Regions from separate parts of the Jeotgalicoccus huakuii genome, predicted to be linked through region 1. Evidence: predicted binding sites of a transcription regulator. Region 1 holds the regulator's gene; the other holds the start of a gene.
What was found. Region 1 encodes LexA, which represses DNA repair genes until DNA is damaged. Its sites were predicted from a motif close to CGAACATATGTTCG; they were not measured.

Region 1 (16,615 bases):
AGTAATACTATGTTAATCATTGAATACGTTTTCTAGAGTTAGATAGGTATACTATTCTCAATAACAAAAACTCTCGACGACCTGTTCGGTCATCGAGAGTCTTGTTAAACTTTTTAATTAAAGGTTACATTATCAAAGTGAATTCGACCTGTCGGATCAATCTCCACCCCACTCACTTCTGTGCTATTATAACCAACAGCAAATTGAGCATGGAAAAGATATGATGCTGGTACTTCTTCGACTAAGATTTCTTCGACTTCAGTATAAACTTCTTGGCGGGCAGCTTCATCAACCTCAGCACGACCGGCGTCTAATAATTCATCGACCTCATCGTTTGCATAGAATGAACGGTTCCCTGCAGCACCAATATTCTTAGAGTGGAACAAGGCATATAGACCATAGTCCGCATCCCCTGTAACCGTCGTCCATCCTAGGATGAACATATCGTGATCACCATTTGCTAAGGTCTCAAGATATGCACCCCATTCAAATTGCTCAACTTGAACATCGATATTGAGCTCTGAAAGTTTGTTTTGGATATAAACAGCTGTATCAATAATTTGCTGATCGTCATTTACCCAAAGCGTTGTTGAGAATCCATCTGCAACATCTGTTTCAGCTAGTAGTTCTTTTGCTTTTTCTAAATCAAATTCAACACCTTCAAGGTCTTCATTATAGCCCCATACATCAGGCGCCAATGGTCCTTTCGCAGGAATTCCCATACCATCATACACACCGGCTACGATTTCTTCACGGTCAATAGCGTATGAAATTGCTTGTCTTACTTTTGGATCATTGAACGGTTCTTTCTCAGTATTAAAACCTAAGTATGACATACGTACTGAATCTTTAACTTCTAAAGCTGTGTCTGATCCATTTTCAACACGGTCTACGTTTGAAGAATCAATATCTGTCGCTATTTGAATACCACCTGTTTCTAATTCTGCAATTCTAGAACCAGTTTCAGGAATGACTCTAAACTCAACAGTTTCAAAGTAACGATCGCCACCTTGGAAGTCTTCAAAGCGCTCAAGTGTTACTGAATCACCTGCACTACGTGATACAAATTGCATGTGGTTAGTACCGTTAGGTTCAGAACCAATTACAGTACCTAAGTGCTCGCCTAAGTCACCTTTAATTTCTTCATATGCGTCACTTCCACTATCACGTGCTTCATAATACTCTTCTAAACTCATATCACTTCCAGCCGCATCTAGGGCTGCTTGATAATCACTATCGATTAATTCTTTAGGCATAATTCCCGCAGTACTATGCGCTAAGTGGCTGGCTAATGGCGCAAATGGAATTGTGGTATGTATATTGATTTCATAATCATTGACTACTTCAATCTCATCGATCATTTCATACAAGAATAAAACCGGTGAAGCAAGTGCTTCATCTCTTACCCTGTCAAACGTAGCGGCCACATCTTCAGCAGTGAAATCTTCACCACCGTGGAATGTTGTGCCTTCACGTAATTTGAAGTTCCATGTTGTTTCATCAACTTGCTCGTACTCTGTTGCGAGTCCTGGTTGTAATTCCATATTCACATCTTGATTTAATAATCTTTCATAGATATTTGTTCTTACCTGACTTGATGCAGAGTCGTTAGAACCATGTAAATCTAGAGATACGACATCCGCTAATGTACCTACTGTTAAATCACCCGTGTTTCCACCTTCAGCCCCTTCTTCACCGCTTGCTGCTTCATCTACATTTTCATCACTCGAACATGCTGATAAAATTAACAGGAAAGCGATTACAAAAAACGTCAAAAATTTTTGCTTATTCATTGCTGTTTTCCCCCTTTTGATTGATAATCTATTATATGCATGTTTATTACCAATTTTCAATATATTTGTAAAATTCACAGAAATATATTTATTATAGTGAAAGAAGCCATAAAATCCGTATAGATTTTAGGGCTTCTTTTACTCATGAGCCTATAACTCATTTTAATTTACTTTTTTGTGCCTTTTTTTGCTTGTTCAGATGATTTATTCATCATGCTCAACATCTGATTAATTTTCTTCTGAGACGGTTTTTGTCCCATTTGCATCATCATGATTCTGAGCATGTCTTCATTAATAGGAGGGTTCTTCTCCAAATAATCCATCATGTATTTTCTAGAGATCCAAAATCCTAATGCAAAACCACCAATGAGGGCTACAATTACAATTAGTATCCATATCCAAGTCGCCAAAATGCTCACCTCTTTCCCGTGTAAACCACTATTTAGTTTACAATATCAAACATGTAAATTCAATGTTTATTTGTCACGGATAATGCGAGCTAAGTTATCGACTGTGAATCCGTAACGTTCTACAACTTCACCGCCTGGTGCACTCGCACCAAAAGTATCAATCGTCAGTAGTTTTCCTTTGATGCCAACAAATCTATGCCAACCATGACTTGCAGCCATTTCAACTGCTGTACGATTTTCAATATTCGTATTTAGAACTGACTCAATATAAGCATCGTCTTGTTGTAAGAATGCTTGAACATTAGGTATAGATGCTACTTTAATATTCATGCCTTCTTCTTTAAGTTGTTTCGCCGTATTAACAGCTAAGGCCACTTCACTACCAGTGGCAAAGACAATCGCATCATCTCCACCATCATAGACGATATAGCCACCTTTTTGAACACCTTCAGATACAGCTTCACTTGAAACATCTAACACTTCGATATCTTGACGTGTTAACACCAATGCTGTTGGTGTACCTTCTGATTCCAATGCAACTTTCCATGCTTCACGTGTTTCATTGCCATCAGCTGGACGAATCACGTTTAAGTTTGGAATTGCACGTAAGCCTGCCAACTGTTCGATAGGTTCATGGGTTGGTCCATCTTCCCCTACAGCAATTGAATCATGTGTTAATACATAAGTTACAGGTAATTTCATTAAGGCACTTAAACGTACCGCTGGTTTTAAGTAATCAGAAAATACGAAGAATGTACCGCCGTATGGATAAACGCCACCGTGGGCCGCCATACCATTTAAGGCAGCCGCCATTGCAAACTCTCTCACACCAAACCAAACATTACGCCCAGCGTAATTGTCTTTTGAGTAGTCTGTTGCATCCTTAACATTTGTTTTGTTACTACCTGCTAAGTCCGCTGCACCACCGAAGAAAGTTGGGATTGATTTAGACAATGCTTGAATCATATCCCCTGAATTACCACGTGTTGCCTTTTTACTTCCTGCTTCATAAGTTGGTAGTTCATCACTGTAGCCTTCTGGAAGCTTACGGTGAATTGCATCCATAAATTGTTGATGAAGATCACTATTTTCATTCTTAAAGTTATCCACTAATGAATTCCATGCGTCTTCTTTTTCCTGACCTCGAGCAGTTAAGGTCTCTTGGAAACGTTCGTAAACACTGTCATCAGCGACGAATGTTTGTGTGTGATCTAAGCCGTATGCTTCAAATGCACCACGTCGCTCATCTTCACCAAGTGGCGCCCCGTGTGAATCTGACTTACCAGACTTCGTCGGTGCCCCGTACCCAATAACAGTTTTCACTTCAATTAATGAAGGTTGATTTGTTGTTTTAGCCTGTTCAATAGCACGGTCAATTTCATCTAAATCGTTACCGTCATTCACTCGGATATAGTCCCAGTTGTAAGCTTTGAAACGCTCAGCTACGTTCTCTGAGAAACTCTTGTCTAAATCACCATCTAAGGAAATATCATTAGAATCATAAAGGACGATTAATTTACCTAAGCCTAGGTGACCGGCTAGAGAAGCTGCCTCATGAGAGATCCCTTCCATTAAATCACCATCAGATGCAAGTACATATGTATAGTGATCAACAAGTCCATTATTATTTTCAGAGTTAAACGTTGCAGCTAAATGAGTTTCTGCCATCGCCATACCGACACTCATTGCAAAACCTTGACCTAGTGGACCAGTCGTTACCTCAACACCTTCGGTATGTTTAAATTCAGGGTGTCCTGGTGTTTTAGATTCATACTGTCTGAATTCTTTTAAGTCATCCATTTCTAGAATACCCGATAAGTGTAATAAGCTGTAAATCAACATTGAACCATGACCAGCACTTAAAACAAAGCGGTCTCTGTTGAACCAATTTACATTTTTAGGGTTGAAGTTTAAGTGCTTCTGCCATAACACATAAGCCATTGGTGCCGCACCCATAGGTAAACCGGGGTGACCTGAATTTGCCTTCTCAATTGCATCAATGCTTAAAGATCTAATGGTATTAATTGCGAGTAAATCCGTCTTATCAAATGACATATCATTTGTCTCCTTTATCACTATCATTGTTTTTTTGTGCTTTTATATCTTTGACCTTTTGAGGCGTAACATCATTACCCTCTGGATCAATGACCTTAGTACTTTCAATGTGATTTCTAAAAGAATTTCTAAAGTTTGATAGATATTCTTTTCTTAATTTAGTCAGCTCTCGCATTTCAGATTCAGAAATATTATTTTCCTTTTTCTTTCTTGCAAGTGCATTGAGCTGTTTAATCTTGTCATCATCTAACATAAGCGTCATCCTTTCTCATATAATTTACCACAAAAAGAGTGCAGAGACCAAACGGTCCTGCACTTATTTTGAGAATAAACTCACAATATATCTATTTTACACTCGAAACCTCATAATTCATGAGGTGTTCTGCCATTCGATTTGTCAAAAGACCTGTTTGAACCACACCACTCACAAGTTCTTCATCTAAGCTAACTTCACTTTCTTCAGACACCACAGCGTTCGCTTTTTGTTCGCCATCAATTTCATTTACAATTTCTGTACTCACTTTCGTTTCAGAAGAATAAACGTTCTCTCCCTCTACTTGTTCCGTATTGGTAAAACTATATAAAAGCACTAGACTCAACGTCACGGTAAACAATCCCATCAATGATTTCAGTTCTTTAATTGTCATTTACATCCTCTCCTTCGAACAAATGTTTGTATTAACAATATAACAGAACACTTGTTCTTAGTCAACATAATTGCGAACAAATGTTTGTAAGCGTACTTACAATATGGTAAAATTTAATTAACATAAGGTTGGAGGTAAAATGATGAAAGATTTAACAGAGAGACAAAAAGATATATTTCAGTTCATAAAAAGAAACGTTAACGATAAGGGGTATCCACCAAGCGTTAGAGAGATTGGGAATGCTGTCGGTTTACAATCTAGCTCAACCGTACATGGACATCTCGCTAAATTAGAAAGTAAGGGCTACATTAAACGTGATCCTACCAAACCACGTGCGATTGAAATCGTGCAAGAATCAGATGTAAATGAATCACCTGTTATTCACGTGCCTGTCCTTGGTAAGGTCACAGCTGGTTTACCGATAACTGCTGTAGAAAATGTTGAAGAATACTTCCCCCTCCCAGAACATTTTACTGCCAACCATAATAGTGAAATCTTCTTATTAAATGTTGTTGGTGATAGCATGATTGAAGCAGGTATACATGACGGTGACAGAGTCATTGTACGCAAGCAAAACATTGCACACAACGGTGAAATAATTGTTGCTATGACTGATGAAGATGAAGCAACAGTTAAACGTTTCTATAAAGAAAAAGGATACTACCGTTTACAACCTGAAAATTCTACAATGGAACCAATATTCCTTGATAATGTGAGTGTCTTAGGTAAGGTAGTTGGTTTATTTAGAGAGTTTATTTAGCAAAAACACGCAGAATCTTAAAAGAGAAGATTCTGCGTGTTTTCTGTATATCATTTATTATTGTAAAAAGTTTTCAGTATAGAAAGGCACTTGTTCCTGATCATACTCAATCCCTATGCCCACTGATGTGAACTTATCATTTAAAATATTCACTCTATGAGATGGTGAGTTTAACAGACTGTGGTGAGCGAATATTGGAGAAGTATGTCCCGTTGCAATATTTTCACCAGCATAGGTATACCTCACGTTTTCTCTTTCCAACCTTTCCTTTAGACCATTTCCATCAGGATTATCATGATCAAAGAACTTACGTTCCGCCATGTCTAAGCTGTGATAGTAAGCAACATTATCCACTTCGGCATTTCTCTCTAACATGCCATAGCCATATTCATAACGTGTAGCATTTAAGAGATAATAGTGCATGAGTTCATTATCTTCTATTGATGGATGGTTATACAGCTCACTGATATCAATAATCTCGTCCTTATGTAAGACGAGCATACCATTGGCTTGATAGCTTTCGTGAATATCATAAAAGAAGTAAACATAGTAATTTCCGACATCAAAGACATCATATTCTTCATTTTCTACTTTCAAGCGTTTCCACTGCTTTCTAACATACTCCACCGGTTCACCGTAAGTATCTCTAGCCTTTTCTCGAGTCATCTTGTCTATACTCATCTTGCCGAGTGATACGTTTGGTGAATTAGTATATCCACCAGTCAATTCTCCGTCTCTTACGAGTAACATGTGAAAAGCACCAGGCTCATTTTTAATCACAAAATCACCTTCGTACTCGGAGTTTAAAACAGTTTCCCCTTCTGTCGTTACTGTAGAACCTAAGGAATAATCAATGTTGGTTTCTTGACTACTATAAACCTTTTCAATCTTCGTCGTATCATAACTGGGTATGAAGTGGCCTTCAAACCAATGACTGAAGTAATCTTCGTTCAACCCATTTTTAAAATCATAAGATTGAATGACTGGTACGATAAAAACCACTACCAAATATAAAATTACTAATCCAAGTGCGCGTCGTATCCAATTCATTCAAACTATTCCCCTCTAAATACTGACGTATAAATTATCGATGAGACGTGCTTTAGAAAATTGTACCGCTATGAATATGATAACATCACTGTCAATTTCATCTATTTCGCCGAGGTCATTTGCTGTATAGATTGCTAAATCATCGATGCTTCCACTCGTATATTGTTCAATATGAATCTTGATTAGCGATTGAATTTTATCGACATTGGTTTCACCGTCTTTAATTTTCTGACTCGCCATCTTTAATGCTTGGTAAATGTTCGGTGCTTCTTGATATTCCGTTGCTGTTAAATTCACATTTCTTGAACTTCTTGCAAGCCCACTCTCTTCTCTTTTTGTTGGAACGTCTTGAATTTTAACTGGCACATTAAAATCTTGAACATAACGTTTAATAATCATCAGTTGCTGGCGATCCTTCTCACCGAAAAACGCCATATCTGGTTGTATAATATTAAACAACTTACTCACTACAGTGACGACACCTTCAAAATGACCCGGTCGTTTTACACCATCGAGTATATTTGCCATTGATTTAATACCTATGTTAAATTCCATTTCTCTTGGGTAAATCACCTTTTCACTTGGTGCAAAGACAAGATCCACGCCGTAGTTTTCACATAAGGCTAAGTCCCCTTTTAAATCTTTGGGATAACTTTCAAAATCTTCTTCTGGTCCAAACTGCAAAGGATTTAAAAAGATACTGACGACAACGATATCACAAGCTTCTTTGGCAGCTTGGATTAAGGCTCCGTGCCCTTCATGTAGTGCGCCCATTGTCGGAACAAGACCAACAGTCTGTCTCTTATATTCACTTAAAATTTCTCTAGTTTCGTCAATTGTTACACTGTGTTTCACGTTTCGTACACCCGTTTCTTATAAGTGGTTTCTTCATCAGGGAAAGTGCCATTTTTCACTTCATCTCGGTAGGCTCTTAAACCGGACACCGCTGGTTCTGTAAGATTACCAAATTTTTTCACAAACTTCGGTAACCTGTCTGATCCATATTGAAGTAAATCATGGTAGACAAGTACTTGTCCATCTGTGTCAACGCCTGCACCGATACCAATAGTCGGTATGCTAACTGCCTCTGTCACTTTTTTAGCTAGATCGCTCGGAATCGCTTCTAAAACCATCATTGATACACCAATTGACTCTAAAGTCTTTGCATCTTCTATTAATTGTTCAGCCTGCTTAGTATCTCCAGCCTGCATTTTAAAGCCAGTAATACCGAAATGTTGCGGCGTTAAACCTAAGTGACCACATACCGGTATGCCCGCCTTAATTAATCCTTCAATTACATCAACACGCTCTGCACCTTCTAATTTAAGCATGTTCGCATCCGATTCCTGGTATAACTTTATACCATTACTAATCGCTTGATTAACATCACCATGATAAGATCCAAAAGGCATGTCCGCAATAATATATGTGTCATTTGCCCCACGGCGTGCCGCCTTAGTATGGTGAATCATGTCAGCCAAGGTCACCTTAACAGGAGAGTCATAACCAAGCACTACCATGCCCAGTGAATCTCCAACGAGTATAATATCGACACCAGCCGCCTCACAAGACTTAGCTGAAGGATAGTCATAGGCAGTTACCATGACAATTTTGTCATCGTGCTTCATGTTGATTAAGTCCGCAGTCGATTTCATAGTTTCCCTACTTTCTGAAATTAGATATACTTAATTTTACCACATAATCACCGGAAACAAAGAACGGAGTGACCATATGAAAATAGGTATAATCGGTGCTGGCGCTGTCGGATCAATCATCGCCACCGAGCTATCAAATCTAGATGTCGAATTAAAATTAATGGCAAGATCTAACCGTGATGGATTAACTATAAAAACTGGTGAAACCGTGCAGTATCACAAGATACCAGTTTATGATATTGACACAGTCGACGACAAATTCGATTTAATATTTATTGCCTCAAAGACCCCTGCCTTAAAAGATTTACAAGATAAAATCCCGACGCTCATGCATGAAGACACTGAGATTGTGTTCGCCTTAAACGGTATGGGTTATGACAATATGTTTTCACATGGTGTGCCAGCTGTTGTATATATTAGCGGCCAACAAAAAGAAGATTACATCGAACACTTTTTAAACAAAAAGTTGCTCATTGAAAACAAACAATATAAGGCACTTGATACACTCATTGAAATGATTCAAGCGAAACCTTCAGTCGAACTTCAAATAGAGAAGACTGAAGACTTTAAGCGAATAAGATATGAAAAACTCATCGTCAATACAGGTGTTAACACTGTTACTGCACTCAGCCAAAATACTGCTCGTATATTTAAAGATCAGTCTGTTGTTATGTTTACCAGACAACTCTTAAAAGAAGCAATCGATATTGTGAACACATGTAATCCTGATGGTGTCATCATTGATGAGGGTTTTATCGACACGGCAATAAATATGTATTTAGGCTATCCAGATCATATGGGCACAAGTATGTATTACGATGTCATGCAAGACAAGCCTACTGAATTTCAATATATTCAAGGATTTTTAATGACACTAAAGGGATCTTGTACAATCCATACACCTATTCTCGATACTGTAACATTATTACTAAAAGCATATGAAATTAGGGACAATTAAAAAGTACACTTGGCTAAATTAAACCAAGTGTACTCTTTTTAACTTCTCGCTTTTTTTTTCGGTCTATAATAAAAGAACCAGATTAAGAATGCGATACCTGCTACAGCTATAATGACATATGCGACATTTGAATAAACATCCATTACACTGACGATATCCTCCCAGTTTTCCCCCACTGAAGCACCGAGATAGACAAGAACGGTATTCCAAATCAGCGTTCCAATAGTTGTCAAAACTATAAAAAGCGGCATAGACATTTTACTCATTCCTGCAGGGATTGAAATGAGGCTTCTTATAAGTGGAACGAAACGACAGAAAAATACTGTCCAACCACCATACTTACCAAACCAATTATAGGATTTTTCAATGTCATTTTCTGTCACACGTAGCCACTTACCATATCTTAAGACAATCCGCTTCATCCGTTCTTTACCGAGGATACTCCCAAGATAGTAAAGGACAATAGCCCCGCCTACTGAACCCACAGTCGAGGCAATGATAACGCCAAAAATCGACATCTCAGTATGTGCTGTCATAAAGCCACCAAAGGTCAGGATGACCTCTGATGGAATTGGCGGAAAAATATTTTCTAGGGCAATCAAAAAGACAATCGCAAAATAGCCAAACTGATTTATTAAATCTTCTAAAATACTCTGCATTTATTTAGTTTCCTCATTCATTATTAAATTATGTTCCGCAATATGTTTTAAAATTCGGATCGATGTCGTCATCACCAGGTGCATCGGTATATTTGCCACCGATTTTGTCGTTATAAGGTTTAGACACTGCCTTAAGCAATTGCTTAACCTCACCGTAATGACCTTCTATTGCTTGATCTAATGCATCTTGGACGATATGGTTTCTAGGTACCATACTTGGATTTCTTTTATTCATTACTAGCTCGATTTCACCTTTCTTAGCAGTTTGACTCTTCTTTCTAGCCTGATATTTTTCAAACCATAAAATAAAGTCACTATCGTCAAACATAGGTAAAAGATGATAATTTGTAAGATAAAAATCACGAAACGTTCGAGTATAATCTGCCTTATGTTTAAACATAAGCTCTAGAAAATCATTAATTAGACTCTGATCATAAACATCCTCATGGTTCATATCTAATATCCCTAACTTCTCGCCCATTATAGAAATATACTTTCTATTGTAGTACTGTGGGAAATGATTTAAGGCATTTTGTGCAAGCTTAACCGCTTCTTCTTGTTCTTCTGCTAATACTGGAATTAAAGATTCCCCGAGCTTACTTAAGTTCCACTGGGCAATTGAAGGTTGGTTTTTATAACGATAGCGACCGTTTGTATCAATAGATGAGAAATAAGTATCTGGATTATAAGTGTCTAAGAAGGCACAGGGCCCGTAATCTAAAGTTTCACCTGCTATCGACATATTGTCAGTGTTCATCACACCATGAATAAAGCCTATTGCTTGCCATTCTGCTACGAGTTCTGCTTGTTTTCTTACCACATGATCGTAGAACAACTCGTAGCGTTTCGGTGCTTCAATATCTTTTAAATATGGGTAGTGACGTTCAATGGCAAAATCAGTTAAAGTCGTCAACTTATCTCTAGACTGATGGTAAGCAAACTCAAAAGTTCCGACCCTTAAATGAGAGTCTGCGACCCGAGTAAGAATTCCACTTTTAACGATGGACTGACGTTGTAAATATTCTCCTGTTTCAACTACCGCAAGCGCGCGTGTTGTTGAAATACCAACATTCGCCATGTATTCACTGATGATATATTCTCTTAGCATTGAATCAATCGGTGCTCGTCCGTCCCCATTTCTAGAGAACTTGGTTGCTCCAGAGCCCTTTAGAACAATATCCATCTTTTCACCTTCAGGTGTATTATGTTCACCTAAGAGGACATTTCTGCCGTCACCCAACATATTCAATACACCAAATTGGTGACCCATATAGCTTTGTGCGATCGGGGTTGTTTCTTCAGGTAGATGATTGCCAGAGAAAAATTCTGCGTCTTCACTTAAAGCCTCATCTTCAAGCTTTAATAGCTTGGCAAGGTGTTTATTAAATAAGACCATTTTAGGCGCTTCACATTCTTCAGGTTCATAAGGTGCCCAAAAGGTACGTGGTAATGTTTTGTAGTCACTGCTAAAGTTCAAGCCTTTATACATAGGAAACCTCCTAATATTTCTATAGTAGACAAGTATACTATAAAATGATTTTATTTTTGTAAAATTCAGCTACGGATAATTGAATTTTGTTATAATATATGTGTAATAATATAGTAACATTTTAAATTATATTGGAGTTGGAATCATGTCAAACGGATTAAGAAGAGCGTCTTGGAAGTATGCTTTTGCCTATACTGGTATCGTTGTTGGTGCTGGTTTTGCAACTGGCCAAGAAGTACTTCAGTTTTTTTCAAGCTATGGCTTAATTAGTATTATCGGCGTCATACTAACAGGACTCATTGTAATGTTTATTGGACGCCAAGCAGCAAAACTTGGTTATTCTACAAATGCTGAATCACACGTCCTACCGCTTAACACCTTATTTGGTGTCAAACTTGGTAAGGTCGTAGACATCATCCTTGCATTCTTTCTCTATGGTTTAGCCGTTGTAATGATTGCAGGTAGTGGTGCAACTTTCAATGAAGGTTTTGGCCTCAACCCGCAAGTGGGTGCGATTTTCTTAATTATTGTTGCCTTCGTCACCTTACTAATGGATTTCGATAAGATTATCTCAATTATCGGTTCTATTACACCTGTATTAGTCATCGCTTTATTTATTATTGCAATCTACAATATATTTAACCCTATGGTGCCTTTTTCTGAAGTGAATCAATATAATGATACTAGCCACACACCAACAGGTAGCTGGTGGTTTGATGCAATAACTTATTCAGGCTTTACACTAGCGACAGCCTTCAGTTTTTTATCCATAATGGGTTCAGAAAGTGCACGTCAATCCATCGTAAGACGCGGCGCAATATACGGTGGACTCTTAATCACTTTCATTATGCTCTTGATTAATTTTGGTATATTGTCTATTATGCCAGCAGCATATGATGTTTCCTTACCGACAATGCAGATGGCGAATAATCTATCACCGTGGATCGGTACAGCATATTCTATTATTATTATCTTACTAATCTTTAACTCAGTAGTCGGTTTCTTATATCCATTCTTAAGTCGATTTACTAAACCACAATCTGGGAAATATAAGATACTCTTGATATCATCGTTAGTAATTGGTTATCTAGCGACATATGTGGGATTCGTAGAACTTGTTAATATCATCTATCCATTGTTTGGTTACGTTGGATTGACCATTGGAATTATGTTAACTGTAAGATGGATCTTCTTAAAACGTAAAGCTTATCATTTAGCTGAAAAAATCTCAGATGAAGACTAATATAAATCACTCTATAGTTTGTATATTCGTAAACTATAGAGTGATATTTATATATATATGTATTTTTACAACTATACTATGTTTATTAGTCGCTTAGTTGTTTATATTAGTTATGTAAACAAGATAATAGGAGTTGTGAGAATGTCAAACGGAAAGAACAGAGCGTCATGGCGAATTGGATTCGCCTATGCCGGTATCGTTGTCGGTGCCGGATTTTCAACAGGACAAGAAGTCCTGCAATTCTTCGCCAGCCATGGATTGATCAGTATTGTCAGTATCATCATGGCTGCATTTATATTAATGTTTGTCAGCCGTCAGGCTGCAAAACTTGGCCATAGACTCGATGCAGAGTCACATGAAGGGCCAGTTAAAGCTTTATTCGGTAGGCGATTGGGATTAATTATCGACTACACTTTAGTCTTCTTTTTATATGGAATTGCAGTCGTAATGATTGCCGGTAGTGGTGCTACCTTTAATCAAGCATTTGGTATCTCACCTGATATCGGAGTCTTAATATTGATCGTCATAACTGCAGGAACCTTACTTCTTAATTTCGACAAGATCGTCAATATAATCGGAGGTATTACGCCCCTATTGATCATCGCTGTCGTTATTATTACAACCTATAATATTTTAAATCCAACAGTACCTTATTCTGAAGTTAATAATTATGTTGATCCAACACGTGCACCGTCAAAATTTTGGTGGTTCGATTCAATCACATACGCTGGTTTAGCTTTCGCAGTCGCGTTTAGCTTTTTATCGATTATGGGCGCTGGTGCTGCCAAACACGCTATCGCAAGACGTGGAGCAATCTATGGCGGTCTGATCACCCTCTTATTAATGGTACTCGTTAATGTTGGTGTACTCTCCATTATGCCAGATGCCAATGAAGTCCCATTACCAGCAATGTTAATGGCAGAAAATATGGCACCCTGGTTAGGAACAGTATACTCCATCATAATCATACTGTTGATATTTAATTCAGTCGTAGGTTTAATGTACCCGTTCCTTTCAAGATTCACCGAGCCCTACTCAGGCAAGTACAAAATGCTCCTAGTTGTGTCACTCATTGGAGCCTTCTTAATTTCTAAAGTCGGTTTCGTCGAGCTCGTCAACATCGTTTACCCAATACTCGGATACATCGGGCTCGCCATTTCACTTGCCCTGTTTATTCGCTGGCTTATTAACAAGAACACTAAGAAAAAACTACTCTAATGATTTTGTGGCTTGGTGCCGACCCGAGGAGGGTCGGGTTTTTGTTGTGTTTTGGGGGTTTGAACGATGCTCCTCTTCGTTTTTATTTCGAAGCGGAGCTATAACCATTCATCAGCTTCGTTGTTATTTCGAAGCGGAGCTACACCCATTCATCAGCTTAGTTTTTACTTCGAAGCGGAGCTACAGCCATACATTAACCCACCACCTCAACACCAGCCAGATACCTACACAAAAAAAGCCAACGACCGAGCGGTCGTTGGCAATCCACTAAAATCTTATAGTTTAATTCTTGTACCTGCTTTACCTTCTAGGGCAAGAACAGCTTCATCTAGTGAGCAAATGATACCTTCTTTACCTTCGTGTTTAGCGAAGGCAATTGCAGCTTCAATTTTAGGAAGCATTGAACCTGCAGGGAATTGTCCTTCTGCAACGTATTGTTCTGCTTCTGCTACTGTAATTTCTTCTAATTTTTGTTCGTTTTCTTTACCGAAGTTGATGTAGACGTTTGGTACGTCTGTAAGCATCATGAATACGTCTGCATCAGTTTGTTCTGAAAGTTTTAAGCCAGAACGGTCTTTATCGATAACGGCTTCAACACCGTTGATTTGACCTTTTTCGTCACGGTAGATTGGAATACCCCCACCGCCTGATGATACGACGATTGATGTTTCAATAAGAGATTTAATTTCGTCCACACCGTGGATGACTTTAGGTTCTGGTGAAGGTACGACACGACGGAATCCGCGTCCAGCATCTTCAGCCATTTGGTAGCCTTTTTCTTCTGTTAAGCGTTTAGCTTCTTCTTCGTCGAAGAATACACCTACTGGTTTTGTTGGGTTTTCAAATGCTGGATCATCTTTGTCTACTTCTACCATAGTCAGTAGAGTCACAACGTTTGTATTGTCTCCACCTTGGATTAAACGGTTTTTCAATGCTGATTCCATCATATAACCGATCATACCTTGAGATTCAGCGTTGTTAACGAAGATTGGCATTGCAGGAATTTCTTCTTTTGCCGCTTCGTTTTGAGCGATGATGTTTCCGACTTGTGGTCCGTTACCGTGAGTGACTACGATTTTGTGACCTGCTTCTGAAATTTCAACCATACGGTTTGCCGCATTAATTACGTTTTGGTATTGGTTTTCAAATGTTGCTTCTTGTTTTGGTTGTAAGATGGCGTTACCACCTAAAGCTAAAACTACTTTTTTACCCATTATTTCATCTCCTATTTAATGTCATATAGATTCCGTAGAGTGTGTCATGGCCAGAAGAAGATCCTAAAGCCACTAAGGCCTCAACGGCTTCCTTACTTGGGTTCTCACCAAGTGCGGTAATCTTCGAAGAAAATATACCTTTTAGAGCGAGCTTAATAAAATTTTCACTGACTATAGTCGTCACCGTCTCCGATAGATATGAAGCTAAGGAATTTTTATGCACTTCACTGATAAAGGGATCTAGTGCATCCACATATAAAATACCTGTAATCATATCATCACCAGATGGTGTTAATCCAGATCCTCTCCCCACTAAGTATTTAAGGGGGAAGCTTGAGTTTTCATCAGCCAATGCGTCTAATATCTCACTCATTTTTTCAGGATAAAAATCACTATCATTAAATTTTTCAAAATCAAAGTCGATCACTACTTTTTTTATAGCAGTAGTGTCTCCGGCTTCAACCTTGTCATATTTAACTAAGTCAGCCTGATTCAACATAATCATAAAATCTTTATGGTCAATACCACGTTGGCTCACCTTGACTTTATGACCAACAGACAAAAATTCCTTAGCATAATGCATGGTGTTTTTATCGATTGTGACACCGAATGGAAAATATCCATTTTTAGTCGTTCCAACGAAGATTAAGTCGTTAGATTCATTAACAATATTAAAACCATTGTTGAAAATACTATGCACACGCATGTGATTGTTCTGATTTAATAAGTCAAGTGCGATCGATCCGACCGCACTTGCTTGGTATATCATTAAGCTTCAAAACCTAATTTCTTGGCATAAGCTGTGATTGCTTTTTCGAAACATTCGATTGGAGGGTTTACTGTACCCGCACCAATTTGTCCAAAACCAGCAACTTTGTGTGCAATACCTGTGTTGATTACAGGAAGGATTCCACTTTCAACAACTTTACGTGCATCGATTCCGGTTGGTGCACCTTTGAAGTCCCAAGTAGGAATGATGAAGTTAGGGTTTTCTTGTTGAGTGATCTCAGCCATGTTGTTTGAAGTTTCAAGTGCGTCATTGAAACCACCTGAACCGACGAAACGTGTAACTGCTGGAGCAGCGATCATTGACATACCACCAACACCGATTGTTTCAGTAATTGCTGAGTCACCGATATCTGTGTTTGCATCTTCAGCTGAGTAACCAGTGAAGTATAGACCTTGTGGTGTGTTTACTGGCGCAGTGAACCACTCGTCACCCATACCAGCGATACGGATACCGAAGTTTTCACCGTTACGGCACATTGCTGTAACGATTGTTCCGTGTTCGATTGTACGTGCAGCATCTGTCATTGCTTTACCCGTAGCCATCGCAATGTTTAAGAAGAATTGATCAGTATCAGCTAAGAACTGCATAACTGCTTCTCTGTCTTCTAGAGATACATCTTCTAATGATGTGATTGCTGGTGCAACTTCTTTTAAGAATGCTAATGAAGCTGCAAT
Region 2 (16,615 bases), on a different contig from region 1:
ATGCATCTTACTCCGCCCCCATCGTTAGATTATTGAGTTCTTCGTGTAAGTTATAAACTTTTTCAAACTGATAAGCAGCATTATATATTTTGTTTTCTTCGAAATGGTTACCCATGATTTGTAAACCAATTGGTCGATTATCTTCAGTAATGCCACATGGAATACTTAATGAAGGTATACCTGTTAAGTTTGCTGGGATCGTTAAGATATCATTCTTATATTCTTTTGTCCCTTCGATACTTACTTCGTCATATTTATGTGCTGGAGTCGTAGACGTTGGTCCAATGATTAAATCATGATCTTTTAAAATTCTTTGAACATCGTCTGCAACTAAGCGACGTAATTTTTGTGCTTTTACGTAAAATGCATCGTAGTGACCTGCACTTAGAACATAAGTACCGAGAAGGATACGACGTTTAACCTCGTCACCAAATCCTTCACCACGAGACTTTTTATATAGTTCTTCAAGTGTATTTGCATTTTCTGAACGGTAACCAAAACGAATACCATCAAAGCGTGCGAGATTGGCACTCGCTTCACTTGAAGCAATCAAGTAGTAAGAACTTACTACGTATTTAAGATTAGGCATCTCCACTTCTTCTACGGTTGCACCTAAATCTTCAAAACGTTTTTTAGCATCTAATACAGCTTGTGTCACTTCTTCGTCCACATCATCACCTAAAAACTCCTTAGGTAAAGCAATCTTCAATCCTCTTACATCCTTATCGATGTCGGATAAAAAGTCTATTTCTTGATTTTGAACACTCGTCATATCGTGTTCAGTATCTTCTCCTGCGATTAGCTCTAGGACTTTTGCATTATCACGTACATTACGTGTAATAGGTCCAATTTGATCAAGTGAGGATGCGAAGGCAATTAAACCGAAGCGAGATACTCGACCATAAGTCGGTTTCATACCAACTACGCCACAGAAGGATGCAGGTTGTCTTACTGATCCACCCGTATCTGTTCCAAGAGCAAATGGTACGAAACCTGCAGCAACTGCTGCTGCTGAACCACCTGAAGAGCCACCTGGTGAGCAGTTCAAGTTCCAAGGGTTTTTAGTTGTTTGGTAGTAAGATGTCTCAGAAGTTGAGCCCATCGCAAACTCATCCATGTTTAACTTACCAAGCATAATACCATTTTCACTATTCAGCTTGTTCATTACTGTTGCGTCATAGACTGGTTTAAAATTGTGTAGCATCTTACTCGCACAAGTCGTTAAGACATCTTTGGTCACAATATTATCCTTAATACCAAATGGTACACCAAATAATGCCTGATCCATTTGATCTTCAGCCTGCATACGATCAAGTTCTTCTGCTTTAGCTGTTGCTTCTTCTTTTGTCAGTGTGATGAACGCTTTAATATCTCCATCGTACTTTTCAATTCTATTGAATAAAGCCTCTATTACTTCAGAGGGTTTAATTTCTTTACTGTGAATTTTTGAGTATAATTCTTCAACTGTTAATTCATTAATATTCACTTCATTGACCCTCCCTTTATATCATTTTAGGAACTTTGAATTGTCCGTTTTCTGTATGTTCACTATTTCTTAAAGCTTCTTCCTGTGTTAACGGCTGACCTGCTTTATCTTCTCTCAGTTTAGATTCAACCTGAAGTGCATGGGTCATCGGCTCAACCTGATCTAGATCAAGTTCGTTAAGTTGATCTGCATGTGCAACAATGCTTTGAATTTTTGTTGATAGGTTCTTTAGTTCCTCATCATCTTTAATCTCAATTTTTGATAGGTTCGCAACATGGCGAATTCTATCAAGGTTAAGTTCTATCATGAATGACCCTCCTATGTTTTTACAATATTATTAGTTTACCAAATCTACCTTGACTTTACCATGTGAACTCACTATTCAAAGATGTATAAGTTCGCTTGTCCTTCGCCTTCTCTCGTGATGACACTATAGACCTGTGACTTATCTTTAATCTCTACTTCAACATCAGTATTGGTAAAGTGTTCATCTACTAAGTCTCTAACGAACTGCGACATACCTATCATTTCTCCGCGGCTATTATATTCAAGGGGGATTTCAACAGTCAACGTATCTAAATTATTATCGACAAATTTTCCACGTCCAACCGATGTCGTAAAACTATCGAAATATGACGATAACTCTCTGTTAAAGGTTTCGTATTCACTGTTTACTTCACTTGAGATTTCAGACGCTTCATTAGAAGGTAAGAGTACATTTTGTACGTTGATATCAGTGAATTCACTGATTGAATTTTCACCTGGTTCAACTGTGGCTTGTGAGACGAAATTACCGGGTACAATATCAGTATCTGATGATTGGATGAATATTGCGAAAACAATCTTCTTATCTACATATTCATCGTTCGCACGAATACGTGATAAAATCTCAGTTGCCATCTTTTCGCCTTCCTCTTTGACGACTTCTGGGTCTAATTCTTGTTCTTGAGTTTGGCCATACTCCTCAGTTTGATAATAGTGAACACTATTCATCGCAAGTCCAATCGTAATACCATCAAAGTTTAAGTTGCCTTCTTCATCTTCAGACAAGTAGTTCTGCTCTAAAATATGTGAGAGGTAAAGCGGTGCTTCTTCAGCGATTACTTCAGGATCTGTCTCACCATTTGTCGATGGATTTAAACCTAAGTTACTGAAGGCATCTGAACTTAATAGCTCATCTTCTTCCATATTTTCTAACTCTTCACTCGTATATTGACGGCCTAAGTAGCCTCTAGTCATCTCCTCTGAGATAATCTGCCCTTCTCTAAAGACAAATTGATCCGTAGGAAACTCTCCTTTACTCACTTCAAATAAACCTTTTTCAAACTCCTCAACATTGTATGAAGACACCATGTTTTGACTTGATAAGCCTCTAGCTGGTGACAATTCATAAGGTACCACTGATCGATAAAATTCGTCACCACTTGAAGTTATTCTATCCTCTTGTTCTTCAACCTGAACATTTGACACTTCATTTTCAAGGCCAGAATTTTCGGTCTGCTCTGTGATTTCTGCCTCATTCTCACCACAAGCACTTAGTAAGAAGGCTGCGACACCGCCGAGCATTAAAGTTTTAAACTTCATTGTCATTGCCCCAATTTCTCAATAAATTCTCTTTCATTCCAAACTTCGATTCCGAGTTGCTTGGCTTTCTCTAATTTAGACCCTGCATCACTACCAGCGACGACGAGATCCGTACTTTTAGATACGCTACTTGTGACTTTACCACCTTGGGATTCAATATATGCTCCCGCTTCTTGACGTGTCATTTCTTCTAGTTTACCAGTTAAGACCACTGTCATATCAGAAAACAGGTTACCCGCTACTTCTTGAACTTCTTCAGTAAAGCTTAATCCTTGATCTTGTAATTTCTTAATCAACTTTCTAAAGTCTTCATTCGAAGTATAAGTCACTATAGAGTCTGCAATTTTCTCGCCAATTTCAGGAATTTCAATTAATGATTCAGCTTTGGCTTCGAGGATTTTATCGATTGTACCGTATTCTTCTGCTATAAGTCTGGATGCTTTGGCGCCTAGGAACCGAATGCCTAAACCAAATAATACTTTATTTAAAGGATTTTCTTTTGATGCCTCAATCGCATGGAGCAAATTATGAACCTTCTTATCTCCCATACGCTCAAGTTCAATTAGATCCTCATATTTTAAGCTATATAAATCAGAGACATCTTTAATCAAATCCGCTTCAAATAGCTGCCTAACCACTTTCTCTCCAAGACCATCAATATTCATAGCCCCTCTAGAAACAAAGTGAATTATGCCTTCTTGAAGCTGGGCTGGACAGGCTGGGTTAATACAACGTATCGCAACCTCATCTTCTAAATGTACCGCATCATGTCCGCAGGACGGGCAAGTTGTCGGTGCTTCATAGACCGCTTGATCTGTTCGTTCCTCTTTAAGTGATTTGACCACTTCAGGAATAATATCTCCGGCTTTTCTAATGACGACCTTATCACCGATTCTAATATCTCTTTTTTCAATGAGGTCGTGGTTATGAAGCGAGGCACGTCCAACTGTTGTACCTGCAACTTTAACTGGTTCTAAAATCGCAGTTGGCGTAATGACACCAGTACGTCCCACTGTCAGCTCAATGTCTAAGACCTCAGTAATCACTTCTTCAGCTGGGAACTTATATGCAATCGCCCAGCGGGGAGATCTTACTGTAAATCCGAGCTCATCTTGCTCTTGTAGATCATTGACCTTAATGACAATACCATCAATTTCATAGGGAAGTTCAAAACGGTGTGTCGTCCAGTAATCGATGTACTCTAAAACTTCGTCTATGCTATTTAATAGCTGACGTTCATGATTGGTTTTAAAGCCGAGCTGATCCAATGCATCTAAAGCACCGTTTTGAGTCGTAGCCTCTAATGCTTCTGGTGAAGTCACACTATATAAAAATACTGATAAATTTCTCTTAGCTGCAAGCTTAGGATCTAGCTGTCTTAGTGACCCTGCTGCTGCATTTCTTGGGTTCTGGAATTCTTGTTCGCCACTTTCAAGACGTCCTTCATTTAATTTTTGAAAAGAAGATTTTGGCATGTATGCCTCACCACGGACTTCAAAGGATAAGTCTGTCGGCACTGAGAGTGGAATGGCATGAATGGTTTTTAAGTTTTCTGTTATATTCTCTCCAACTGTACCATCGCCTCGTGTCGCACCAATGGTAAATTGCCCATTGTCATATGTAAGCGACACGGCGAGACCATCAATTTTTAATTCACACATATATGTTGGACTGTTCACAACTTGTTTGACCCGCTTATCAAATGCTCTTAAGTCCGTTTCATTAAAGGCATTACCCAAACTTAACATCGGTGTATTATGACGCACTTTCTCAAAGTGACTTAAGACAGCGCCACCGACCCTAACGGTCGGTGAATCCGCACTTTTATACTCAGGGTATTGTTCTTCTAATTCAATTAATTCCCTGAGTAACTTATCGTAATCGGTGTCTTCGATCGACGGTTGATCAAGGACATGGTATTCGTAATTATATTGATTTAATTGTTTTTGTAAGGCTCTAATTTTTTCTTTCATCTAGTCTCAATCCTTCTTCTCGAGTGGTGCGAAATTCGCCAAAAGTCGTTTTGGCCCTGCGGTATGAAAGACAATGTCTAACTCCGTATCGTCACCTTCACCCTTAATTTGAGAAACAATACCATCACCAAATACTTTATGAGATACCTTGTCGCCGATACTATATGTGGCATTGGGCTTTTTCTGAATAACCTGTGACCGTTTTTTCGGACCTTTCGCGTATGATGGTGTCGACTGATTCGTGTTACCGAATATTTTTGTTCCACCTTGATTCTCTACTAATTCTTCAGGAATTTCCGATAAAAACCGGCTCATCATATTGGATTCAGTTCGACCATATAACATTCTTGACTCTGCTCTTGATAAGATGAGTCGGTCCATGGCACGTGTGACACCAACGTACATGAGTCGACGCTCTTCTTCAAGTTCTTTGTCGTCAAATTGAACGCGTTTAGATGGAAAGACACCTTCCTCTAAACCAACAATGAAGACGACTTTATACTCTAATCCCTTTGAAGCGTGCATGGTCATCATCGTCACACCTACCGTATCGTCCACACCATCTTGGTCAGAAACTAAAGCCATGTCACTCAGAAACTCGAATAGATTATCATCTTGGACAGGGTGCTCATTATCAAATTCTTTCGTGACCGTCTTAAACTCTTCTAAGTTTTCTAAACGACTTCTTGCCTCAAGTGTTTTATCCTGTGCTAACATGTCGTGATAGCCGGTATCTTTTAAAACTTCGTCTACGAGCTCTGTCATCGTTAAGTATTTAGATTTCTCTTTTAAGTTATCCAATACTTCTAGTAAAGACACTAATTTCACAACAGTCTTTTGTGGTATGCCTAAAAAGTCTGCGTCACGAATCGCATCGTAAATACTGGAGTTCAACTGATCTGCATGGGCTTGAAGCTTTTCAATGGTCTTTGCCCCAATGCCTCTTTTAGGCACATTAATAATGCGGCTGAAGCTTATATCATCAAAAGGATTTTGAATGACTTTTAAGTAGCTCATTAGATCCTTGATTTCCATGCGGCTGTAGAACTTCATACCGCCAACCATTTTATAGGGAATACTTGACTTAACAAAGGCATCCTCTACCGCACGAGATTGAGCATTCGCTCTATACAACACTGCCATATCACCGTACGAGTATTCATCACTCAACTCTTGAACTTTTCGGACAACGGCTTGCCCTTCTTCACGTTCACTAAAGGAGACATTCACTTCCACCTTCGCCCCGTCACCTTTGTTTGAACGTAAGTTCTTCGGTTTTCTTTCTGTGTTGTTATCAATGACTGCATTGGCAGCATCTAGGATCATCTTAGTCGAACGGTAGTTTTCTTCTAGTTTTATAACTGTGGCTTCAGGGTAGTCTCTTTCAAAGTTTAAAATGTTTTGAATGTCTGCACCACGGAACTTATAAATTGACTGGTCAGAATCCCCAACGACACAAATGTTTCGATACTTATCGGCAAGCATTTGTACCAGGCGATACTGGGCATGGTTCGTATCTTGATACTCATCAACGTGAATATACTGAAAACGCGACTGATAGTAGTTTAAGACACTGGCTTCTTTTTCAAATAATTCTATTGTTAGCATGATTAAGTCATCAAAGTCTAAAGAACTATTACGGTAGAGCACCTCTTGATAGTCCTTATATATTTGACTGTAGAGTTCATCTAGGAAGCCACCTGCTTCTTGAATCGCTTGATCTGGTTTTATCAATTGGTTTTTATAGGCTGAAATCACCGATAAGATACTTCTTGGGTTATGCTGTTTTACATCTAGGTTTCTATTTTTTAAAATGTCTTTAATGACGGATTGTTGGTCTAGCGGATCTAAAATAGAAAAGCTCGTATCGTACCCGAGATAGCTAATGTCTCTTCTTAGAATTCTGACACACATGGAGTGGAATGTTGAAATCCACATTCTGTTCGCATCTTCTGTAATCAACTTATCTACACGTTCACGCATTTCCTTTGCTGCCTTGTTTGTAAAAGTGATCGCTAAAATATTATAAGATGGGACTTGTTTTTCATCTAGAAGATAAGCCACGCGGTGTGTCAGAACTCTTGTCTTACCACTCCCTGCTCCAGCCATGATCAAGAGTGGCCCTTCTGTAGTTTTAATCGCTTGTAGTTGTTCTTTATTCATTCCACTTAAATCCATTTTAAAAAACTCCATTTATTAAATGATTGTTGTCAATGCTAGTTCTATATCATCGTAGACAATATTTCCTACAACGATCGTATCGCTGGCTTTGGCCATCTGTGTTGCCTCTGAGTGGGACTGAATACCACCGCCATATATTAAACGACTGTTTTCACATGCATCAAATGCTTCTTTAACAAGTGCATAATCTCCGTATGTACCACTATATTCTACATATATAAAATCCATTTTATATAACTTATCTAACATGTGTATAGCAGCTAGAAATTCTTCGTCGTTCATCAAAGTACACTCTGCTCTATCAAATGCTTTACAATGTTCGTTCATCACGATATAGGGTAAGAGTCTGATATTTTCATATTCAATAAACTCATGATATTCCATTAACGCCTCAATTAAGAGACCATGTGCATACTTAATATTTTTAGTGTTGATTACACTCGGCACGTAATAATAATCAAAACCTGGTACAACGGCATCAGGATGAGATATTTCAAGCGCTATAGACTTGTCTAAATTGAAGCTTTTGATACGCTCAAGTAAATCCGAAATGTTTTGTCTGGTAACACCATCTGTACCACTTATCATGATTAAATCTGTCTGAGATGTTAGGGTCGCTTCAAGTGATGCATCTGTAATATTTTTCTGTGGATCTAACTTAAATACATGTTTTGCTTGTCTTAACATAGTCACAAGTCCTTTATAAAAATCATACGATAATTATAGCATTTTTGCCTGTTAAAAAACATAAAAGCCCGTGGGTGCTTTACGCACCACACGAGCCCTTAAATAAGGTCGAAATACTCTTCTAAAGTTAAGCCACTTTCATGAATCTCTGTCGCCTTATCTCCAACATATCTCAAATGCCAAGGTTCGTACATGTAGCCGGTAATATCTTCCTTACCCTTCATGTAACGAATAATAAATCCATAATGATGGGCATTTTCTTCTAACCATTCAAATTCTGGCGTGGACTCAAATGAAGTTTGTAGGAGTACCGCACTATCGTATGATCCTACATCAATTGCAAGACCTGTTTGATGTTCTGAATGACCTGGTTCAGCACTATAGCGGTCAGCCGCTTCCTTACCATCTCTCGCTACATAATTATTATATAACTCAGCCTGGTAATCATAACTTCTAAAGTCACTCACCAATTCAAAGTTGAGCCCTTCCTCTTTAGCATCTTCAAACATTGTCATATAAGCGTTCTCCGCTTCTGGCTGCATACCCGGGTTGTAATCTTCAGGTAGCGGAATCTCTTTGTTAACGATTAACACACCGTCAGCATAAGTCACCCCATCGATCACTTCGACATTGACTGGAATGTCTAGGTTTGAGAACGTGAGCGCTTCATAATTTTTACTGAAGTCAATTGCCTCTGCCTCAGTTGATGCTTCGCCGCTACAAGCACTGAGAGCTAATAATAAAGCAAGGACAAAAGTAAATTTAATTGTTCTCATTTACTCTAAGCCTGCTCGCTTAAATATTGTATCTACACGGCGTAAATGATGTGACTCATCAAAGCATGCTTGTAATTCATCACTCGTTAGCGCTGCTGTGATTTTTTCATCTTGACTTGCTAGTTCTTGTAAAGGTACCTTACTTTCCCATGATTCCATCGCCTTTGGTTGCACTAAGTCATATGCTTCTTCTCTAGACATGCCTTTATCGATTAGAGCTAAAAGAATCTGTTGAGAATATACAAGTCCGAATGTCTTATCGATATTGGCTTTCATGTTTTCTTCAAAGACTGTTAAGTTTTTAATGATATTACTAAAGCGGTTCAGCATGTAGTTTAAAGCGATTGTCACATCTGGGAGCATAATGCGCTCTGCTGAGGAATGAGAGATGTCTCTTTCATGCCAGAGTGGCACATTTTCATATGCTGTTGTGATGTAACCTCTAATCACTCTCGCAAGACCAGACACATTTTCACTACCGATTGGATTTCTCTTATGTGGCATAGCACTTGAGCCTTTTTGACCCTTAGCAAATGCTTCTTCTACTTCTCTTGTTTCTGTTTTTTGAAGGTGTCTAATTTCTACAGCAAACTTTTCAATTGAGGTCGCAATTAATCCAAGTACCGCTACATAGTGTGCATGACGATCTCTTTGTAGCGTTTGCGTTGAAACTTCCGCAATCCCTATACCGAGATGATGGCATACATATTCTTCAACTTCTGGTGGAATATTTGCAAATGTACCGACAGCACCACTCATTTTACCAACTTCTATTTCTTCTCTAACCGCTCTAAAACGTTTCAAATTACGAACCATTTCTTGGTGCCAAAGCGCCATTTTGATACCAAAAGAAGTCGGTTCAGCGTGTACACCATGTGTGCGTCCCATCATGATAGTGTGCTTGTGTTTTCTGGCCTTATCCGCCAAGATATCAATAAAATTCTCTATATCTTTTTCTATAATTTCATTTGCCTGCTTAAGTACATAGCTCTGTGCAGTATCGACGACATCCGTAGATGTTAAACCATAATGAACCCATTTCTTTTCATCACCCAGAGTTTCAGAAACTTGTCTTGTAAAGGCGACAACATCGTGTCTTGTTTCCTTTTCAATTTCTTGGATTCTATCAGCGTCAACACGAGCATTCGGTCTGATATTCTTCACTTCTTCTTTTGGAATGATACCAAGCTCAGCCCATGCTTCTGCTGCGAGTATTTCTACTTCCAACCAGGCACGGTACTTATTATCTTCGGTCCATATGTCTGCCATTTCTTGTCTTGTATACCTACTGATCATTAATTACTCATCCTCATTATTTGATTAATTTACCTTCAAAAACAATCTCTTGATGTGAGACGACGACCTCGCCGCCTTCTTCTTTAAACACCGGAACTTCCATGCGTCTAGTGACTTGATAGCCTTCTTCCTTCATTCTCTCTAAGACTTCTGAAAGTGTATCATCAGGGCCAACCTTAAATTTTTTCTTTCGTTGCTTCTGTTGTGCCATTAGCCTCATCCTGTTCTTGTAGCTCATATATTTCTTCTAAAACTTCTTCTACATTTTCTGGTTCATAGTTCTTCATGCGACGACGGCTAAGTCCTTTAGTCCAGAAACCACCATGTATATTTTTCGGTTCATAAGAGATAATAAAGGCCTTATCATCTAACTCACGAATCGTTTCCATTAATTTTCTTTCATATTTTCTAGGTGACAGTATTTGCATGACTGTCCGCTGTCCATCACGTCCATATTGATGGCCGTGTGTAACTCCATAACCTAAATTCCTTAAGTCATTTGGTAAATCTATATCTTTTTTACCTGTCGTCACGTTAACAACCGTATAACCGAGAGCAAGTTGCTCTTCAATCTTAGTACCGACGAGTATACCGACACCAAATCCAAGTGCGTAAGCAACGATATTTTGTGGTCGATCTAGATTATCGAGTACAAGTCCTAGACCAATGACGTAAACAAAAGTTTCTAAAATACTAAAGGCAGCTGCAACAAAGCGATAGCCTTTTAAGGTCATAATAGTACGCATCGTTAAGAACGTGACGTAAATAATGTTGATGATAAAAATGACTAAAATCATCAACATCGGGTTTTCGTTAATCATTTGTAACATGGTTGTTAGCCCTCTTTCTTTATATATCTATTTAGGTAAATTGTAACGGTTATATGGTAAGTCTCTTTTATGAGCTGACCGTTTATAATGGTTAATGATTGTATCAAAAGCGTGCTGAGATACTGGTTTACCTTCTAGGAAATCATCGATTTCTCTATAGCTAACACCCAATGCTGCTTCATCACTTAAGAGCGGTTTGTTACTTTCTAAGTCTGCTGTCGGAATTTTTTCATAGAGGTGTGGTGGTGCCTTTAAAAATTCAAGTAGCTGACGCCCTTGACGTTTGTTTAAGCCCGTTAGTGGGGCGACATCACATGCACCATCACCAAACTTAGTATAAAAACCGGTGAGTGCTTCTGCTGCATGATCTGTCCCGAGCACAATACCGCCTGTATGTGCTGCGATTGCATATTGAACTTTCATTCTCTCTCGTGCCTTCTCATTACCGATAACAAAATCGCTTAAGGTAAAGCCACTATCATGTAAAGCGCCAACACAGGCATCCACACTATCTTTAATATTGACTGTGACACGTTCATCTGGTTCAATGAAGTCGACCGCATCTCTTGCATCACTTTCATCTGCTTGCACGCCATAAGGCAACCTGACTGCGTAGAATTTAACTTCCTTACCTTCTTCTCTTAAAGCAGCTACAGTCAACTGTGCAATCTTGCCTAAAAGCGTAGAATCCTGTCCCCCAGAAATACCTAAAACGAGGCTTTTTATAAAAGGTTGAGCAGTGACATAATCCTTTAAAAAGTTAATGATTTCTGAGAGTTCCTCTTGTGAATTAATTTCTGGTTTAACATGAAGACGCTCGATAATTTCCTTTTGGATATCCGACATCAAAATCACTCCAAGGTCTTATTTGACAATTCTTCAATTAAATCGTTTTTAACGTTCCAAAGCTTTTTAGATAAGTCGACAGGGTATTCTTGTGGGTTTAAGAAACGCTTCGTTTCTTCCCAGATTTGACTGAGACTTTCACTACATTTTTCTCTCATTTCATCAACAGACGGCGACTCATAGACAACTTCTCCATCGACGATGATGTCTTGGAGTAAATCGACTGCTTCATATGACTTAATGAGCTTACGCTTCATCGTATGAATGGGATGGAACATCAATAGTGGCTTAGAGTAATCAAATTCCTCATCGTACACTGTAATGTAATCTCCCTCAGACATGCCTGTATCCTTATTGATAATTCGATATAGTTTTTTCTTCCCTGGTGTGGTTACCTTCTCAATATTACCTGAGATTTTAATGCGGTTTAACCACTCCCCATTTTCACCTTCAATGGCTGCTAGCTTATACACTGCACCAAGTGCCGGGTGGTCAAAGGCAGTAATCAATTTTGTGCCGATACCCCAACCATCTACTTTTGCCCCTTGGGAAATTAAAGAGAGAATTGTCACTTCATCTAAATCATTAGACACGATAATCTGAGCGTCTTGGTAACCCGCTTCATCTAACATGATTCTTGCCTTTTTCGTTAAATAAGCAATGTCACCAGAATCTATTCTAATACCGACAAAGTTAATTTTATTACCAAATTCATTGGCCACCTTGATTGCTGTTGGAATTCCTGATTTTAATGTATCAAACGTATCGACTAAAAAGACGCAATCCTTATGGGTTTTAGCGTAAGCTGTAAAAGCATCGTAGTCATTACCATAGGCTTGAACCATCGCATGTGCGTGTGTTCCACTTGCCTTTAAGTCAAATAATTTAGCAGCTCTGACATTACTTGTTCCATCAAATCCACCAATAATCGATGCTCTCGCACCCCACATCGCCGCGTCAAACTCATGTGCACGACGCGTACCAAATTCCATGAGATTATCCCCAGGAACTAACTCACGAATACGACTTGCTTTTGTCGCAATGAGCGTTTGGAAATTGACAATATTTAAAAGTGCCGTCTCAATTAACTGTGCTTCTACCAAACTCGCCTCTACTTGTACAAGTGGCTCATTGTTAAAGACCGTTTCCCCCTCTACTACCGAACGTAAGGTCCCTGTAAAACGCACTGTTTTTAAATAATCAAGAAAGTCATCCTCATAACCGATTGATTTTAAATATTCAATGTCACTATCTGAGAAATGTAAATTTCTTAAATAATCAATGATGCGTGCTAAGCCAGCATAAACTGCATAGCCATTACCAAAAGGCATCTGTCTAAAATACAGATCAAAAATCGTTTTCTTTTCGTGAATACCTTGTTCAAAATAAGTTTTCGACATGTTGATTTGATATAGATCTGTGTGAAGCATAAAACTGTCATCTTGATATTTATACATTCGTTTCTCTCCCATGAGTAACAATTATAGATAATCTAATTTTATCACATAAAATAACCTGGTAAAGCACAGTTATATCGCTCTTTATATGAAGATATAGAAGACACCCTTAAGAAATGTTAAAATATTAAGTGAAGAAAACATTACACACATGAAAAAGGAGATTGACTGTAAATGGCAATTAAAATATTCGGTCACCAAAACCCAGATACTGATACGATAACTTCTGCACTTGTTGTACAAGATATTGAGAAACAACTTGGTTCAGATGTAAAGGCATATCGCCTTGGAGATATTAATAGTGAAACACAATACGCCCTAGATGAATTCGGAGTAGAAGTACCGGATTTACTAACAGAAGTGGCGAGTGGAGACGAAGTTATTTTAGTCGATCACAATGAGAAACAACAATCTGCAAAAGGTATCGAAAATGCAGTCGTTACAAAAGTATTCGATCACCACAGAATTGCAAACTTTGAAACAGAAGGTCCACTCTACTACCGTGCTGAACCTGTCGGTTGTACTGCGACAATCCTAAACAAAATTTACAAAGAGAAAAACTTGGAATTGTCTAAAGAAATGGCAGGACTTATGTTATCTGCAATCATTTCAGATACTTTACTTTTCAAATCACCAACAACAACTGAAGAAGATATCGATGCAGCTTCAGAATTAAAAGCTGTAGCAGGTGTTGATCTTGAAGCATACGGACTTGAAATGCTTAAAGCCGGTGCATCTACTAAAGACAAATCAGCAGTTCAGTTAATTACTGGAGATGCAAAAACGTTTGATATCGGTGAGAAAAGCGTACGTATCGCCCAAGTCAACGTTGTCGATGTAGACGAAGTATTCAACCGTCGTGAGGAAATTGAAGCAGCAATCAATGCAGAAATCGACAAAGAAAACTACGATCTATTTACGTTGATTGTTACTGATATTCTTAACTCAAACTCTAAGGTACTCGCATTAGGAAATGAGTTTGCATCAGTAGAACGTGCTTTTGATGTTGCACTTGATCAGAATACAGCAATTCTAGAAGGTGTTGTATCTCGTAAAAAACAAGTCGTTCCAAACATTACAAAAGCCTTATCAGAATAATTTTTGTTTGTTATGAAAAAGAGAGAGCATCCAGCTTAATTCAGTTGGGTGCTCTCTTTTGTTGTTTGAGTATTGGTTGTTGATGGTTGTGCGACTTTGTGGGAGTTACAATGGCCCGATATTTTCCTAGCGGTCCGTTGTCGACTTCACAGTGACCCGATATTCGCCTAGCGGTCCGTTGTCGACTTCACAGTGACCCGCCCATCAATCCATCTACTCCAGTACTCTCATCAACACGCTTGTTTTACCTTCTTCTAAGTGTTCTTTTGAACATTCATCTCGAACATCGTACTCTAATTCATCTATTGCTCTACCAAATGAGACTTCGTCTATCCAATTCGTTAAGTCCGCTTGATCATAGCAAGACGGATGGACAATTTCTTTGGTTGTGTTATCAATGATGACCCGCGTCGTACTTGCTGTTTTATCCACTAAAGGAAGTAGCAATACTGACAAGACAATGACAGTAATGATTCCCCAAACTAATTTTTTACGCATTTTTCGTCCTCACTCAGCTTATTATTACTATTAATTTACCATATATCCACCACTTGAACAATCGAACATATGTTCGTATAATGGGAACAAGCAGTTAAGAAAGAAGGTTGAAGTTATGGATTATCGTCAACTTCCCGTGGATCAACTAAATTCAAATATTCCCAATGGACGCGGCATGATTAAGTGGGCGCCTTTTGCTACTATGCCTGAGCAGTTTGAAAATGTACAGCAACTCATGGATGATCAGACTAAAATTGAACGCCCGGAACTGTCTGATGATCGTTTAAGCGAAATGGAATTTACTTTCCAAAAAGCACTCAATGAACAACGTGCAGTTCGTATTTTCTACTTCTATGATGGTTCCCGCTTCTCCGTAGATTTAGAAGTCATAAAAATAGACCAATGGAGCTTGATGCTCATTGGTCAAAAGTGTGGACAGGAAGATTTAATCTTCGTCCCTTTTATAGATATTTTAGATATTATCTTAATCGATAAATATTAGTTCTCTTGTTTTTCTAAGAACAAGACAGGTTCTTTCTGGTGTTCTGTTGCCTTAACTAAATGATAAGCAAGCACTGTCGTTGTAATTGCACCGATTCCACCCGGAACTGGTGTAATGAATGAAGCTTTATCTTTAACTGCTTCATAGTTCACGTCGCCGACCATCTTACCTTCATCATTAAAGTTAATACCCACATCGACAACAACCGCACCTTCTTTGACGTGTGGTTCATCAATCAAGTTAATTGCTCCTGCTGCAGAAACGATGACGTCCGCATTCTTACATTTTTCAACAAGATCGTCAGTGTATAAGTTACATGTAGTAACTGTCGCTTCTCTGTTCATCATTAACAGTGATAACGGCTTACCAACTACTGCACTCGCACCAACTACTGTGACATTTTTACCCTTTAAGTCGATGTCATAGTAATCAAGCATATTCATTACAGCGGCTGGTGTACATGGTTCCAAACGATCAGGGTCGTTCGTGAGTACCTTACCTAGATTTGATGCTTTCATTCCATCGATATCTTTAAATGAATTCATAACTTCTGCTACACGTTTCATTGGAATGTGTTTTGGTAAAGGTTGTAAGAGTAGGATACCGTGTATTGAATAATCTTCATTAATTTCTCTAAACTTTGTTAGAAATACTTTCGTCGATACATCTTCTGGAAAATGGAACTGAGAAGTCTGGATTCCCAATTTTTCAAAACGTTTAACCGCGGCATTTTCATAAGAAATCGAATCGGATAAATCTCCAATTCTAACAAACGCCACTTTAGGCTGAATACCATGTGATTCTGAAACCTCTAGTGCTTCACGAATCTCATCGGACAAGTGTGCGGCAACCTTTTTGCCGTCCATAACTACTGTCATATATTGCACTCCCCTATTAATATTTTACTAGTCAATGACCCAGACTCATTATAACATAATCAAAGGGTTAAATTAAAAAAAGCTATCATCAATTGATGATAGCTATAAGTAATTATTTAGTTTCACGGTGTAACGTGTACTTGTTCAATCTAGGGCAGAATTTCATCATTTCGATACGCTCTGGATTGTTTCTTTTGTTTTTCTTAGTGCTGTAGTTGCGGTCTCCGCACTCAGTGCAAGCTAATGTAACGATTACTCTCATTTCTGTCGCCTCCTTTGTTAAGTGAAATCGATAATTAATGATAATATACTCGAATCAACTGGCCAGTTGATCATCCATTTCACAGATGATTAGTATATGCTTTTTAAATCACCTTATTTATTTTACTAGGATTCTCCTAAAATTTCAAGACTTTCTTAGTTAAATATCACTTGCATAATATCAAGCAGTCCGCTATAATTTTAAATCGTAATCATTACGGAATTAGGAGTACTATAAACATGATCAAATTTCTTCCCTATC

Region 2: V6E76_RS07330 (YolD-like family protein) is a predicted target of LexA. The motif match lies at 14,775-14,788, and genes of this name have one in related genera.

What each region holds. Positions count from the first base shown of each region.
Region 1 covers NZ_JAVIYN010000001.1:142,990-159,604, reverse strand. Annotated here, with positions in the region: gene V6E76_RS00675 (glutathione ABC transporter substrate-binding protein) at 114-1,793, opposite strand; gene V6E76_RS00670 (YneF family protein) at 1,961-2,203, opposite strand; gene tkt (transketolase) at 2,270-4,258, opposite strand; gene V6E76_RS00660 (DUF896 domain-containing protein) at 4,260-4,511, opposite strand; gene V6E76_RS00655 (hypothetical protein) at 4,603-4,905, opposite strand; gene lexA (transcriptional repressor LexA) at 5,048-5,665, shown strand; gene V6E76_RS00645 (CAP domain-containing protein) at 5,723-6,715, opposite strand; gene panC (pantoate--beta-alanine ligase) at 6,731-7,570, opposite strand; gene panB (3-methyl-2-oxobutanoate hydroxymethyltransferase) at 7,567-8,370, opposite strand; gene V6E76_RS00630 (ketopantoate reductase C-terminal domain-containing protein) at 8,447-9,328, shown strand; gene V6E76_RS00625 (DedA family protein) at 9,367-9,987, opposite strand; gene V6E76_RS00620 (protein adenylyltransferase SelO) at 10,016-11,476, opposite strand; gene V6E76_RS00615 (YkvI family membrane protein) at 11,622-12,719, shown strand; gene V6E76_RS00610 (YkvI family membrane protein) at 12,861-13,937, shown strand; gene arcC (carbamate kinase) at 14,213-15,151, opposite strand; gene V6E76_RS00600 (oxamate carbamoyltransferase subunit AllH family protein) at 15,156-15,920, opposite strand; gene V6E76_RS00595 (YlbE family protein) at 15,920-16,615, opposite strand, start outside.
Region 2 covers NZ_JAVIYN010000012.1:5,229-21,843, reverse strand. Annotated here, with positions in the region: gene gatB (Asp-tRNA(Asn)/Glu-tRNA(Gln) amidotransferase subunit GatB) at 1-6, opposite strand, end outside; gene gatA (Asp-tRNA(Asn)/Glu-tRNA(Gln) amidotransferase subunit GatA) at 8-1,486, opposite strand; gene gatC (Asp-tRNA(Asn)/Glu-tRNA(Gln) amidotransferase subunit GatC) at 1,503-1,793, opposite strand; gene V6E76_RS07390 (CamS family sex pheromone protein) at 1,865-3,070, opposite strand; gene ligA (NAD-dependent DNA ligase LigA) at 3,073-5,043, opposite strand; gene pcrA (DNA helicase PcrA) at 5,050-7,221, opposite strand; gene V6E76_RS07375 (geranylgeranylglyceryl/heptaprenylglyceryl phosphate synthase) at 7,240-7,911, opposite strand; gene V6E76_RS07370 (M15 family metallopeptidase) at 8,010-8,687, opposite strand; gene purB (adenylosuccinate lyase) at 8,688-9,983, opposite strand; gene V6E76_RS07360 (NETI motif-containing protein) at 10,000-10,194, opposite strand; gene V6E76_RS07355 (DUF2179 domain-containing protein) at 10,160-10,813, opposite strand; gene nadE (NAD(+) synthase) at 10,841-11,659, opposite strand; gene V6E76_RS07345 (nicotinate phosphoribosyltransferase) at 11,665-13,116, opposite strand; gene V6E76_RS07340 (manganese-dependent inorganic pyrophosphatase) at 13,291-14,214, shown strand; gene V6E76_RS07335 (alpha-amylase) at 14,428-14,712, opposite strand; gene V6E76_RS07330 (YolD-like family protein) at 14,828-15,214, shown strand; gene V6E76_RS07325 (bifunctional 5,10-methylenetetrahydrofolate dehydrogenase/5,10-methenyltetrahydrofolate cyclohydrolase) at 15,211-16,092, opposite strand; gene rpmG (50S ribosomal protein L33) at 16,205-16,354, opposite strand; gene V6E76_RS07315 (metal ABC transporter solute-binding protein, Zn/Mn family) at 16,594-16,615, shown strand, end outside.